One region of the Micromonospora luteifusca genome, then DNA from elsewhere that is predicted to be linked to it. Evidence: riboswitches for the same ligand, from Rfam matches in the RefSeq annotation. Region 1 holds a riboswitch; each other region holds the start of a gene.
The links. A riboswitch is a leader RNA that binds a small molecule or an ion and turns the genes downstream of it on or off. The one in region 1 is predicted to bind cyclic di-AMP.

Region 2: it holds a riboswitch for cyclic di-AMP, as region 1 does, so the genes downstream of both, JOD64_RS17065 (coiled-coil domain-containing protein) here and JOD64_RS24060 (C39 family peptidase) in region 1, are expected to answer to the same signal.
Region 3: it holds a riboswitch for cyclic di-AMP, as region 1 does, so the genes downstream of both, JOD64_RS06920 (coiled-coil domain-containing protein) here and JOD64_RS24060 (C39 family peptidase) in region 1, are expected to answer to the same signal.
Region 4: it holds a riboswitch for cyclic di-AMP, as region 1 does, so the genes downstream of both, JOD64_RS33775 (C40 family peptidase) here and JOD64_RS24060 (C39 family peptidase) in region 1, are expected to answer to the same signal.

Annotation. Positions count from the first base shown of each region.
Region 1 covers NZ_JAFBBP010000001.1:5,257,674-5,261,137, forward strand. Annotated here, with positions in the region: gene JOD64_RS24055 (hypothetical protein) at 124-894, shown strand; cyclic di-AMP (ydaO/yuaA leader) riboswitch at 1,180-1,321, shown strand; gene JOD64_RS24060 (C39 family peptidase) at 1,567-2,388, shown strand; gene JOD64_RS24065 (alpha/beta fold hydrolase) at 2,523-3,269, shown strand; gene JOD64_RS24070 (CDP-glycerol glycerophosphotransferase family protein) at 3,274-3,464, opposite strand, start outside.
Region 2 covers NZ_JAFBBP010000001.1:3,760,517-3,763,980, forward strand. Annotated here, with positions in the region: gene JOD64_RS17060 (carbonic anhydrase) at 1-315, shown strand, start outside; gene JOD64_RS17065 (coiled-coil domain-containing protein) at 373-1,392, opposite strand; cyclic di-AMP (ydaO/yuaA leader) riboswitch at 1,397-1,527, opposite strand; gene JOD64_RS17070 (YibE/F family protein) at 1,693-3,063, opposite strand; gene JOD64_RS17075 (heavy metal translocating P-type ATPase) at 3,236-3,464, shown strand, end outside.
Region 3 covers NZ_JAFBBP010000001.1:1,629,918-1,633,381, reverse strand. Annotated here, with positions in the region: gene JOD64_RS06920 (coiled-coil domain-containing protein) at 174-1,238, opposite strand; cyclic di-AMP (ydaO/yuaA leader) riboswitch at 1,244-1,374, opposite strand; gene JOD64_RS06915 (cation diffusion facilitator family transporter) at 1,489-2,406, opposite strand; gene JOD64_RS06910 (HelD family protein) at 2,514-3,464, opposite strand, start outside.
Region 4 covers NZ_JAFBBP010000001.1:3,278,834-3,282,297, reverse strand. Annotated here, with positions in the region: gene dcd (dCTP deaminase) at 1-273, shown strand, start outside; gene JOD64_RS33775 (C40 family peptidase) at 333-1,373, opposite strand; cyclic di-AMP (ydaO/yuaA leader) riboswitch at 1,386-1,521, opposite strand; gene JOD64_RS14705 (N-acetylmuramoyl-L-alanine amidase) at 1,756-3,464, shown strand, end outside.

The DNA.
Region 1 (3,464 bases):
CCAACGTCCCGTCGCCGCACCCTGTCGACCTACCCGCTCCGCACCCCGCCGATCCGTGGCCCGCCGTGGCCATCTGGCCGGCTGGGCTTCCCATCGCTTTGCTCTCTCCCCGAGGTGCCGACCATGGAGACCGTCGTCTTCTACCAGTTCGTGACCGAGGTGCCGCAGGCCGCTGCCATCTGGTCGACCCTGTTCCTGCTGGCACTGGGCGTGCTCGCCGCGCTGGTCGCCCGCCCCGAGCGGGACCGGCCCACGGACGATCCGCTCCCGGCCGCGCCGACCGCCCGCGAGTTGGCCGCGGCCGAGGCCGTCGACCTGCGCCGGTACGCCGAGGAGGTAGCCGTCGCCGCGGCCGGGGCGGCCAGGACGGCACGGCGGCGCCGTGAGGCCTGGCTCACCGCCCAGGAGCAGCTGGAACGGGCCTGGGCGGGGTACGACGAGGCGGACACCGCCGCCCGCCGCTTCGCGGGTTCTGCGGCGCTGCCCACCCCGCACACACCCCGGACCCCCGCCGAGTACGCATCCCGGGAGCGCTACCTGCACCGCGCGGCGACGGCGGCGTACTGGCGGGGCGACCTGACCATGGCGCAGCTCGGTGACGTGTTCGGGCACCGACACGGGTGGGATCCCCGACGGCACCCGGTCGAGCAGGAGGCGCTGCTCAGCCGGACGATCCGGGACGCGAGACTGGCCGACTACCAGGCCGCCGCCACCGAGGAGCGGGTCGCCTGGCGGGACGCGGAACTGGCCGCCGAGTCGGCGCGCACCCTCGCCGAGGAGGCGTACGCGGCAGCGGCCCGGTTGCGGCCGAGCCCGGCACCCGCCCGAGGGGCGGCGAGCGGGGCGACTCGTCCCGCCCTCGTGGCACGTTGGCGGCCGGCTCGCGCGGGTTGAGTCCGATCCGTTACGTGAGCCCCGTCACGCCATTCGAAAATCGGACGTCCGGCACGATCGGCTCGATCTGTCCCGTAAATGTGGCCGCGTTGTCGACGCCCTGTCCGGTTGTCGCCCACAGGCGTCGCCGTAACGGGTTGTCCCATCGAGTCACATCATCGGCAATACGCGCAGAAATTGCCGCAGCGAATCGGGTTTACGCAGGTGAACCTTGCTTGGCGCGGTGCGGACAAGGCCAGTAGTGTCGTCCCGTCCGGTGCGGTAATCGATCGCAAGAGGCGACGCCGCGCCGACCCGCTCAATCGTGATCAACGAACCGGGGACCCATCAGTAAGTCCGGGGTGAATCCGCGAGCCACGGCCCGCGGTAGGGCGATCTTCCCGCCCGAATCCGTCAGCTAACCCGGTAGGCGGTGTCGGAAGGAGTTCCCAACTCGTGCAGCACCTTTCCACCCCTCGGTTGTTCCCTCGCCTCCACGGCGCAGCGGTGCCCCCGCTCATTCGTCCAGTGACGGTGAGCTGACCCCCCGGGTCATCGCCTTTCCCGCCCGGCCACGCCGGGCGTTCCCCTGAGCGGTTCACCATCCGCGGACCACGGTCCGTGCGCTGACGCCTGCCCGGATACCGGTCCGGCCGCGGTGTGCCGCTCTCCCCCCCGATCCGTGGAGGACCCGTGAAGCACACCATGCAGCGTCAACTCCGACGCTTCGCCACCCAGCGCCCGTACCAGATCGCCGCCGCCTCCGCCGCGGCCCTCGTGATCGCCACCACCACCGGCGCTCTGCTCACCACCACCGACGACGCTCCGGCCAGCCAGCGCACCGCGACCACGGTCGCCGAGATGCGCAGCGACACCGTCGCCTCCCTCGGCGAGGCACCCGATGCTTCCCCCTCGGCCAGCGCTGCCCCGGCCACCAGCGCCGCGTCTCCCGCCGCCAAGGCCAGCACCAACCCGGACCTGACCCGTAAGCCGGAGCCGCCGAAGCCGCCGGCGACCAAGGTGCTCGACTACGAGTACGAGGCGCAGAACACGTACTACAACTGCGGCCCGGCGGCCACCCGCAACGCGCTCAGCGCCACCGGCATCGACCGCACCCAGGAGGAACTCGGTGCCGAGCTGGGCACCACCGAGATGGGCACCAACTCGGCCGAGGACACCACCCGGGTGCTCAACGCCGAGGTGAAGGGCTCCCCGTACCGGACCCGGATGTTCGCCGGCGCACCCAGCCCGGCGCAGATGGACCGACTCCAGGCCGACGTCGTCAAGGCCATCACCGACGGGCGGGGCGTGGTGGCCAACGTGGTCGGCGACGCCACCGACACCGACGGTGGGTGGCACTCCTACGGCGGCGGGCACTACATCGCCGTCGTGGGTTACAAGGACAACGGCCGGACCGTGCGGATCGCCGACTCGGCGAACCCGGCCGACCCGTCGTACTGGATCACCACGATCGACCTGGCCAACTGGATCACCAGCCGGGGCTACTCCGCCTGACCCAGGCACGCTGACCGCCGCGGGCGCCGTCCCTCACGAGGGGCCGGCGCCCGCGGTGTCTTTCCGAAGCGGTCCGGGGTACGCCGCCATCGACGACTCTCGTCCGGGGCGGTGAACCGTGGCAGACTGCGGCCGTGGTGGATGAATCGGTTGGTCGGGCCGGCCGTCGGCCCGTCCTGCTGCTGCTGCACGGGATGGGGGCGACCGGGGACGTCTGGTTGCCCTGGGCGCCGCTGCTGGAGCAGCACTGGCCCGGGCGGTGGCTGGCACCGGACCTCGCCGGCCACGGCTGGGCGGCGCCGCTGCCGTCGTACTCCTTCGAGGGTTTCGCCCGGCAGATCGCGCAGGGTCTGGCCTCCGACGACCGCGTCGTCGTGCTCGGGCACTCGCTCGGTGGGGTCGTCGGCCTGGCGCTGGCCGCCCGTGCCGCCGGAATACCGGTGGACGCGGTGGTCGGGCTGGGCATCAAGGCGCTCTGGTCACCCGCCGAGCTGGAACGCGCCGCCGACCTGGCCGCGCGTCCGGTGAGCTGGTTCGCCAGCCGTACCGAGGCGGCCCGCCGTTACCTGCGCGTCGCCGGACTGGCCGGTCTGCTCCCGCCGGACCACCCGGTGGTGGACGCCGGGCTGCGTCAGGTCGACGGCCGGTGGCGTCTCGCCATGGATCCGAACGCCTTCGCCGTCGGCGAGCCCAACCTGGCCGCACTACTGGCGGCGATCGACGTGCCGGTGGTGCTGGCGCGCGGTGAACACGACCCGATGGTCACCGACGCTCAGCTCAAGGAGTACGACGTACCGGTCGCCACTCTGCCCGGTCTCGGGCACAACGCGCACGTGGAGGACCCGGCGGCCGTGCTGGCGCTGCTCGACCCGTACCGCTGAGCGGCTATGCCTGTGCGGACGCGGTCAGTTCCTTCGCGGGCATCAGCTCCCGGCGGGCGGCGGTCAGGAAGGCCTCGGCGTACGACTCGGCGGGGAAGTCACCCAGGTAACGCCGGCGGGTCGCCCAGCGCTCCGCGGCCAGCGGGTCGGTGTCCAGCAGCGCGGTCAGCACCTCGTCCACGTTGGACACGTCCC
Region 2 (3,464 bases), 1.5 Mb from region 1:
GCCGCGACCGGCGCTCAACCTCGCGGGCACCTGCGCGCGGTGGTCGACGCCGTGCTGCCGAGCCTGCGTCGGGCCGAGGCCGAGGGCGTGGACGACATCGACGGCATCGTAGACATCCACATCGCGCAGACCGTTGAGACGCTGCTCGAGCAGTCGCCCGTGCTGGCCGAGGAGGTGGCGCAGGGGCGGTGCGCGGTGGTGGGGGTGTCATATCGGCTCTCCGCCGGAGCGGTGCGCCCGGTGGCCGCAGTGCCGGCCGGCCTCGCGACGCTCGACGTGCCGAACGCGTCGACCGATCCGGCCGCTGCCGCCTGACGTGACGAGGGCCGCTCCGCGCTACGCGGAACGGCCCTCGACGCAGGATCCTGCGGGTCAGAGCAGCGACATGTGGACGTGGTCGGTGTGGTTCGACGGCCCGCTGTACGACTTCCAGCCGGTCGCCGGGAACCAGATCTGCCGGTTCCAGATCACGTAGTAGATGCCGAGTCGGTCGGCGTTACGGATGAGGAACGCGGCGACGTTGTTGCCGTACTTCCGGGTGTCGTCGTTGTGCCACGGGGCGAAGCCGCTCTTCTGCAGCGACCAGTCGCAGGCGCGGCCCTTCGGGTGCTCCCACGGCCCGCCGGAGCGGTAGCAGCCGACGAACCGGTTGAAGCCGGCCCGCTTGACCTCCTTGTACGCGTGCAGCGTGCGCGGCGTGATGCAACCGGACGTGGTGGGGTCCTTCTCGCTGCACGACTGGGGCTTCCAGTCGCCGTCGGCGTCGCGACCCGGCCCGATCCTGGCGACCGGCGAGGTGGCGTCCACCAGGCCGCCGGTGAACCCCTTCCCGCCGACGAGGGCGAGCGCCTTGTCTGCCTCACTCTTCCGCTTCGCCATCAGTGCGGTCTGCTTCTGCTGCTCACGGACCTCGGTGTCGAGGGCCAGCTTGGCCTGCTCGGCGCGGGCCTTCGCCTCGTTGACCTTGGAAAGCTTCTGCTCGTTGACCATGTTCATCTCGTCGAGCGCCGCGGCGCGTTGGACGAACGTGTCAGGGGCGTCGCTCTCGAGCAGCATCGCGAGGGCACCCATCCGGCCGGTTCGGTACGACTGGGCGGCGATCTGCCCGACCTGTGGGGCCAGCGCGTCCAGGTCGGCCTTGGCCCGGTCGACCTCCAACGCCAGCTCGAGCTGCCGCTTCTTCGACTTGTCCAGTTTGGACTTGGCGGCCGAGTAGTCGCGGTTGGCCTGCTCGATGACGTCGGTGATCAGCTGGGGCTCGTTGTCCTCCTCGTGCCCGGACGGGGTGGGTGTCGTCGGGGCGGCGTGGGCGGGGAGGGGCCCAGCGAGCACGGTCAGTGCGGCGATCACGGCCACCACGGGTGTCAGCCAGCGGCGTAGGGGTGCCGTCACAATGTTCCCTTCCGTCGACCGCCGACCGGGTTAGCTGACGGGTTCGGGGCGGAAGTGGCCCCTACCGCTGACGCGGATTCACCCCACGTACCTGGGTCCCCGGTTCGCCGGTTGGCGATTGGGCGGCGGCACCGCAGGCGCCGCTTCGCGCCTTCATCGGTAACCGGCAGCGAGGTTACCCGAGAGTCGACCGACTGAGCTACGCCTGGATGCCGACCAAAAGTGTCTTTTCGTCATAGCGTTGCGTGACCAGTGACGCGGTTCTCAAGTTGGCTGCTCATCCGGTCACGCTGCGGAGTGTCACCATGCCGGATCCGTGCTTCTGTTCGACTCCAGCCATCCGCCGGTGGCCGAGGGCGGGGGCGGGGTCCGCGTCTGATCCGGCTCGTCGGAGTGACCCGTTCGCGGCGAGATGAGTGCGGCCAGTGCCTCCGCGCGGTCCGGTTGGGGCCGCGAGACGGGGGTGTCGGTGGACGGCGGGGCAGCGGTGCGCCCGGCGGCGGTCACCACCGCGGCCAGCCCGGTGGTCAGCGGCACGGCGGCGATCAGACCGAGTGTGGCGACCGCGCTGCGGACGATCTCCTGCGCGAGGAACTCACTGGTGAGGAGCTGCCCGATCGGCCGCGAGTCGGCGCTGAGCAGGAGCAGCAGGGGTAGCGACGCGCCCGCGTACGCCAGCACGATGGTGTTGACAGTGGAGGCGATGTGTGCGCGGCCGACCCGGGTGGCCGCACGGTACAGCTGCAACCGGGTCAGCCCCGGGTTGGCGTTCGCCAGCTCGGTGACGGTCGCCGCCTGGGTGACGGTCACGTCGTCGAGCACCCCGAGCGATCCGATGATGATCCCGGCGAGCAGCAGACCGTGCAGGTCCACGTCGCCCTGGAACATCGACAGGGTGGTGGCATCTTCGCTGCCGAAGCCGGTGAGGTGGGTCGCGGCCGTGGCGATGCTGGCCAGCACCCCGGTCAGCACCAGGCTGCCCAGGGTGCCGAGCACCGCGACCGAGGTCTGGGCGGTGACCCCGTGCGTCAGATAGAGCACCACGAACATGATCAGCGCCGCGCCGACCACCGCCACCAGCAGTGGTGATCTGCCTGCGCCGATGCCCGGTAGCACGAAGCTGAGCAGAATGGCGAAGCTGGCGGCCAACCCGGCGAGCGCGGCCAGGCCCCGCCACCTACCGAACGCGATGATCGCGGCCGCGAAGACCACCGCCAGCCACACCATCGGGGTGCCGCGCTGGTGCTCGGCGATGTTCCAGTTGCTGGTGGTGGGATCGGTGGGATCAGTCAGCTCGACCAGGATGACCTCGTCGCCGACCTCGACCCGAGGTGCGCCGGGTCCGTCGGGCACCGGTGTCCGCACCTGCTGGCCGGCGGTCGGCCCGTCGTCCACCCGGACGTCGACCGTGCCGCACCGCCCGTCGCCGGTCCTCGGTGTGCCCTCGGGGACCGATGGCACCGGGGGGCACGGCTCGCTGACCACCCGGGTCACCGTGCCGGGAAAGCGCGGCACGTCCGCACCGCCATCGGTCTGCGGTGATCCTCCGCGCGGCCAGAGCAGCACCGCGGCGAGCACGGTGGCGACGAAGAGGGGCACCACCGTCAGGACGAGGATCCGTCGTACCCGGGGCGGGGCGGACGAATTGGTATGGGTGTGGCCGGAACCCAAGGCGAGACTCCCAACGATCCGGTGCGGGTACGTGTCGGCGGGCTGGTCGGCTCACTGTCGGAGGGTCATCGGAGGGAATGCTAACCGGGTCGACCCCGGGGAGTCCGGTCGTGCCGGAGTGTCGGTGGCTGAACCGCCCGCGTGGCGGTCCCCGGCCGGGCATGTTGGAGGAATGCCCGATCCGTTGCCGCCCGACCCCGATCGCCAGCAGCACGGCGCCCCGGACAAACCTGCCCAACACGCCGAGCACGACGGGCACGACGGGCACGACGGGCACGCCGGGCACGACAGGCACGCCGGGCACGATCCGGAGTTGTTCCGCCTCCGCTTCTGGGTCTGCCTGGTGCTCACCGTCCCGGTGGTCCTGGCCAGTCACCTCGTGTCGGATCAGCTGGGCCTGC
Region 3 (3,464 bases), 3.6 Mb from region 1:
ATCCAAGATCGATAACACGTCGCCAGTGTCGGGGTATCCCGTCAACCCGGATACCCCGACATCGGCGAAAGCGTGTGGATCATCCCCTGGCCGGTCCGGCCGGGAGACCTACCCGCCTCGGGCGGGTCTGCGGCGGTGAGCCCCGCCGTGACACATCCCGAACAGCGGGTGGGTCAGTAGACCGACAGGTGCACGTGGTTGGTGTGGGCGCTGGACGGGTCGCCGCCCGCCCCGCTGTACGACTTCCACCCGCTGCTGGGCAGCCAGATCTGCCGGTACCAGATCACGTACAGGACGGCGAGCTGGTTGGAGTTGCGGATGAAGTACGCGGCCAGGTTGTTGCCGTACGTCTTGTCGCCGCCGGTGGCGTTTCCGCCGAAGCCGTTCTTCTGCGCGGCGAAGTCGCAGGCCCGGCCCTTCGGGTGTTCTCCGGAGCCGCTGGGGCGGTGGCAGGAGACGTACCGGGTGAAGCCTGCGGCCTTGGCCTGGTTGAGCGCGTGCAGGGTGCGCGGGGTGATGCAGCCGCTGGCGGGCGTGGGGTCGTTGACGCTGCACGACTCCGATGGCCAGGAGCCGTTGGAGTTGCGTGGCGCGGGCTTCGCGTTGGCGGCGGAGGTGCCCCGGTTGGAGCCGGTGTCGGCGGTGGTCTGCGGCGTGGATGTGTTGGCCACGGTGAGGGCCCGCTCGGCCTGCTCCTTGCGTTTGGCCATCACCGCGACCTGCTTGCGCTGCTCGGTGACCTCGCCGTTGAGGGCGACCCGGGTGCGGTTGGCCTGGTCCTTGCTGGTGTGCAGGTCGCGCAGCACCTTGTCCTCGTTGGCGGCCACCGCGCCCAGGGTGGCGGCCCGGTCCATGAATCCGTCGGGGGTGCCGCTGTTGAGCAGCGCCGCCATCGTGCCGAGCCGGCCGGTGCGGTACGCCACGCCGGCGATCTCGCCAACTTTGCCGTTGCGTTGGGCGAGCTCGACCTCGATGGTCTTCAGCCGGGTGGTGAGCTGCTGCTGGCGCTGCACGGAGGTGTCCAGAGCGCGTTTCGCGTCCAGGTAGCCCTTGCTGGCGGCCTCCAGTTGGGCGCGCAGCGCCGGGGTGCCACCCTCTTCGTCGGAGTCGGGTGCGGCGGCCTGCAGGCCGGTCGGGGGAGCGGCCGAGGCGGTGCCGGCCGGGAGAGCGATGCCGAGGGCGAGCATCGCGACGATCAGGGCCGCGAGTCGGGCGGCGGGTGGTCGTGCTGGTGCCACTGTGCATGTCCTTCCGTCAGCCGCCGACCGGGTTAGCTGACGGGTTCGGGACGGAAGATCCCTACCGCTGACGCGGATGCACCCCAGGAACGTGGTTCCCCGGTTCGCCTATGTGGCAATTAGGCGGCGACCGCCACCGGCGCCGGGAGGGCGCCGCCTGGTGGAGGCCGGGACCGAGCCTACCGGTGCCGGTGGGGCGGTTGCAGCCGATGTGACGGACGGTGCGTGCGCCGTCACCAGAAAAGCGCCGTCACCACTCGATTGAGCCGCAGGCCCCGGAGGTGGCACCGGGCTCGATCTGCAACGTCGCGTGTTCGATTCGGAAGTCGTCGTGCAGGGCTGTACGCGCCGCGCTGAGCACTGCGCCGACCTCGGCGCCGGGCGCCATGGTCAGGTGTGCGGAGGCCACCTCCATGCCCGAGGTGAGCGTCCAGACGTGCAGGTCGTGCACCTCGACCACACCGGGGACGGCGGCCAGCCGGTCGTGCACGGCGGTCACCTGGAGGTGCTCCGGGGCGGCCTGCACCAGGATGCGGACGGCGGCGCGTGCCAGCCGCCAGGTGCGCGGCAGGATGAACACACCGATGGCGACCGCGACGAGTGGGTCGGCCCACCACCAGTCGGTGACGGTGATGAGCAGCGCCGCGCCGATCACGCCGACCGAGCCGAGCAGGTCGCCGAGCACCTCGAGATAGGCGCCCTGAAGGTTGATGCTCTCCCGGGCTCCGGCGCGGAGCAGGGCGAAGGCGCCGACGTTCGCGAGCAGGCCGAGCACGGCCACCGCGAGCATTGGTCCGGCGATGACCTCGTGCGGATCACCGAAGCGGCGGATCGCCTCGATCACCACGTAGACCGCGACGGCGGAGAGCAGGACGGCGTTGGCGAGTGCGGCGAGCACCTCGAGTCGGTAGAGCCCGAAGGTGCGCTGCGGGTCGCCGGTGGCCCGCCGGGTGGCGGTGATCGCGGCGAGCGCCATGCCGATGCCGAGCACGTCGGTGAACATGTGCCCGGCGTCGGAGAGCAGGGCGAGTGAGCCGGTGTGCAGGGCGGCCACCGCCTCGACCACCATCAGGGTGGCGAGGAGCCCGAACGCCGCCCAGAGCCGTCCCCTGTGCTGGTGTGCGGCATTGGCGACCGACCCATGGTGGTGGTCATGACCTGCGCCCACGAGACCCACCTTCCGCCGCCAGTCGGGACCCGGTCAAATGTATGCTCACATCGCTATGTATGCAAGTATGCGGCCGGCCGCTGTCCCGTCCGGTCATTCGTCACGGATCAGCCGGTCGGGTCGAGGGTGGTGAGTCGCTGAGTGGCCCGGGAGAGCGCCACGTACAGGGTGCGTACCCCGGCACCCGGATCCGCCCGGATCTCGCTCGGGGCGACCAGCACCACCCCGTCGTACTCCATGCCCTTGGCCTCCAGGCTGGTCACCACCTGCAGCCGCGGAGCGTCGAGCGCGGTGAGCCAGCCGGCGACCTCGTCGCGGCGGGGGACCGGGGTGATCACCCCGACCGTGCCCTCCACCTCGGCCAGCAGGCCGGCCGCCGCCTCCACGGTGGCGGTCTCCAACCCCGTCGGGGGCACCACCAGCTCGACCGGATCGACCCCGGTGGAGCGGACGGCGGTCGGCAGCGGCAGGTCAGGGTAGAGCCGGCGGATCTCCGCCGCCGCCACCGCGAAGATCTCCGACGAGTTGCGGTAGTTGGTGGTGAGCGTGAAGTCGTGTCGCTTGCGCCGGCCCAGCGCCTGGTCGCGGGCCCGGTTCAGCTCCTCCGGATCGCCGGTCCACGCGGTCTGCGCGGGGTCACCCACCACCGTCCAGGACGCCAGGTGGCCACGCCGACCGACCATCCGCCACTGCATCGGCGAGACGTCCTGTGCCTCGTCCACCACCACGTGCGCGTAGTCCCGGTAATCCTCCGGACGCTCCCGGGCCGCCGCCCGGGCCGCCCGCTGGCGCTCGCCGAGGGTGCTCAGCTCGCGTACACCGCCAGCCAGCTGGAACGGATCGCGCCGAGCCCGGGCCGGCTTTGCCGGCTTGCCGAGCAGCGCGTCCAACTCGTCCAACAACGCGATGTCGGCAATGGTCAGCCCGTCGGTGTCCAGGCTCCGGTACGCGGCGCTGAGCAGCCGGATCTCCGCGCTGGAGAGGATCCCGCTCGCGTACCGGCGCAGCCGATCCGGTCGGGCCAGCCAGCCGAGCACGTGGCGAGGGTGCAGCCGCGG
Region 4 (3,464 bases), 2.0 Mb from region 1:
TCGCTGGGTCGCCTCGGGCTGCTCACGCACTCGACCGCCGGCTTCATCGACCCGGGTTTCTCCGGTCACGTGACGCTGGAGCTGTCCAACGTGGCTAACCTGCCGATCACCCTCTGGCCGGGCATGAAGATCGGGCAGCTCTGCATCTTCCGGCTGTCCTCGCCGGCCGAGCACCCGTACGGCTCGGTGGTCTACGGCTCGCGGTACCAGGGCCAGCGAGGGCCGACGCCGAGCCGCGCCTGGCAGCACTGGCGCACCTGGCCCACCCGCTGAACCGGTAACGACGAGGGCCCGCCGCGACGAATCGCGACGGGCCCTTCGGTCACCCTCGATCAGCCTGGGCGGCCATAGCTGTGGATCGGGCCGTCGTCGACCTTCTTCATCTTGACCGGTTGACCGGCCTGCGAGGCGTGCACCACCCAGCCGCCGCCGACGTACATGCCGACGTGGTGGATGTCGCTGTAGTAGAAGACCAGATCGCCGGGGCGCAGGTTGGCCCTGCTGACATCCTTGGTGGCGCGGCTCTGCGCGGCGGCATTGTGTGGCAGCGACACGCCGGCCTTCGCCCAGGCCGCCAGCATCAGACCGGAGCAGTCGTACGAGTTCGGACCCTCGGCACCCCAGACGTAGGGCTTGCCGATCTGGGCGCAGGCGAACTTGACCGCCGTGCCCGCGGCACCGCCGGGATAGCTGCCCGGGCACGGCGCCGGACGCAACGGGCCGCCGCCACCACTGCCGTACACCTTGAGACGCAGCTTCTGCAGCTTGTCGATCTCATCGTTGATCTGCTTCTTCTTCGCAGCCAACTGGGCCTCGGTGCGGGTCAGCTGGGCCACCATCTCGTCGAGTGGCGCCTTCTGCGCGGCCAGATCGTCGCGCAGATCCGCCACCTCGCGCACGTCCTGCTGCTGGTTGTGCGCGAAGCGGTCGAGCATCTCGAGCTGGCCAACAACCTCGCCGGGTGACCGGCTGCCCAGCACCGCATTGACGGTCGCGACGTTCTCGCCCTTGTACGCGCGCACGGCCAGGGCGCTGACCTTGTTCATCGCGGCGTCGACCTGACGCTCCAGCGGGGCGATCCGGGCGGCCACCGCGTCGGCCTGCTTGCGCTTCGCGGCGAGGTCGGCCCGGGTGGCGTTGTGCTGCTCGATGATCGGTTCGAGCTTGTTCCAGTCGGCGTCGATCTGGCGCTCGATCTCGGCGACGCTCGGGTCGGCGTGGGCCGCTGTGGCGCTGCCCGTCAGGACGACGGCGACGCCGATCAGTGCGGCGAGAGCGGTGGTGAAGCGGGAACTGCGTGGGCGCGGCACGATCGACGTCGGGCCGGCTGATGCCGGCCGCCCGGACGACGGCCGCGGGGCATGGAGTGCCACCGGGTTCCGTACTCCTTCTTCCTGACCGCCTACCGGGTTAGCTGACGGGTTCGGGCGGGAAGTCGGCGCCCTACCGCATTTGCTGCGGATTCACCCCGGGGGACCTGGGTCCCCGGTTCGTTCGGAAACGACTCGGCGGTGTCGGTCCGTTACCGCCCGGGTTGGGCGGAGCTGCTATCGGGCCGACGAATGACCAGAGTAGAGACGCCCGTTACCGATCCGCAACCCGCACGGCCGTGACACTCCGTACCGATCAGGGAGGGTCACTGCCCGTACGCGAAGATTTCTTTCTCGACGCGTCGAGACATGGAAAGGTATTGACGCGGACTCCCGGCCGGCGCGAAGGTGACCTCACCTTCATTCGTGGAATCTAGGGGGTTCGATGCACCATCCAACCCTGTCCGCCTGCCGGCGCACACTGCTCGCCGCCGCCGTGGTCGCCGCCGCGACCGCGGTACCGCTACCCGCCAGCGCGGCCGCCGCACCCACCGCCGACCGCCAGCAGCAGTACGCCGCCGCAGCGGCCGAATACGGCGTACCGACCGACGTGCTGCTCGGCGTCTCCTACCTGGAGTCCCGCTGGGACAGCAACGCCGGCACACCGAGCACCAGCGGCGGCTACGGCCCGATGCACCTGACTGACGCCCGACATGTGGCGGCTCTGCCGGTCGGCGGCCACCACGACGCCGGCACCGAGGACCCGCGCGGCGACGAATCCCGCCCCACGCTCGCACCCGCTCCCCGGCCGGCCGACGACCCCGCGCCGCCCGCCGCCGCGTTGCAGACCGTGGACGCCGCCGCGGCACTGACCGGTGCCGCTCCCGACGCACTACGCACCGACGCCGACGTCAACATCCGAGGCGGGGCGGCGCTGCTGGCCTCGTACCAGCGGGAGTTGGGCGCCCCCGTCGGTGCCGGCACCGACCCGGCCACCTGGTACGGCGCGGTGGCCCGCTACGCCGGCGCGGACAGTGCCGACGCCGCGGCGGCCTTCGCCGACGAGGTCTTCACCACCATCGGCACCGGCGAGTCGCGGGTGACCGACGACGGCCAGCGGATCACGCTGCCGGCCCGGGCGATCCGGCCCGAGCGTTCCTGGCTGGACCGGCTGGGCCTGCGCCGCCTCGCCCGCCCGGACGGGCTGGAGTGCCCCAGCACCATTTCCTGCGAATGGATTCCGGCGCCCTACGCGGCGTTCGGCGACGGGGACTACGGCAACCACGACCTCTCCGACCGGCCCGACCGGCAGAAGATCGAGTACATCGTCATCCACGACACCGAGGCGAGCTGGGCCACCACCCTGAAGCTCGTCCAGGACCCGACCTACGTGAGCTGGCACTACTCGCTGCGTTCCGTGGACGGGCACGTCGCCCAGCACGTGAAGACCAAGGACGTCGCCTGGCACGCCGGCAACTGGTACGTCAACGCCAAGTCGGTCGGGCTGGAGCACGAGGGCTTCGCGGCGCAGGGCACCTGGTACACCGAGGCGATGTATCGGACCTCGGCGAAGCTGGTCCGGCACCTCGCGCTGCGGCTGGGCATTCCGCTGGACCGCCAGCACATCATCGGCCACGACAACGTGCCCGGCACCACCGCAGCGACCGTACGCGGGATGCACTGGGACACCGGCCCGTACTGGGACTGGACGCACTACTTCGAGCTGCTGCACGCGCCACGGTTGGACACCGGCACCCCGGCCACCGGTCTGGTCCGGATCGACCCGGACTTCGCCACCAACCAGCCGGCGTTCATCGGCTGCGTCACCGCCGGTGTGCCCTGCGCGCCGCGCGGCTCGTCGGCGGTGGTGCTGCGCTCCGCACCGTCCGCGGACGCGCCACTGGTCAACGACATCGCGCTGCGCCCCGAAGGCACCCCGAACACGATGGAGGTGTCGGATCACGGCGCCCGGGCCTCCGCCGGCCAGACGTACGCGCTCGCCGGCCGCGAGGGTGACTGGACGGCCATCTGGTATCTCGGGCAGCGGGCGTGGTTCCACAACCCGGCGTCCGCGCCGACCGCCAGTTGGACCGTCGGCCTGGTGGCCACCCCGAAGCCGGGACGGGCCACCATCCCGGTGTACGGGCGGGCGTA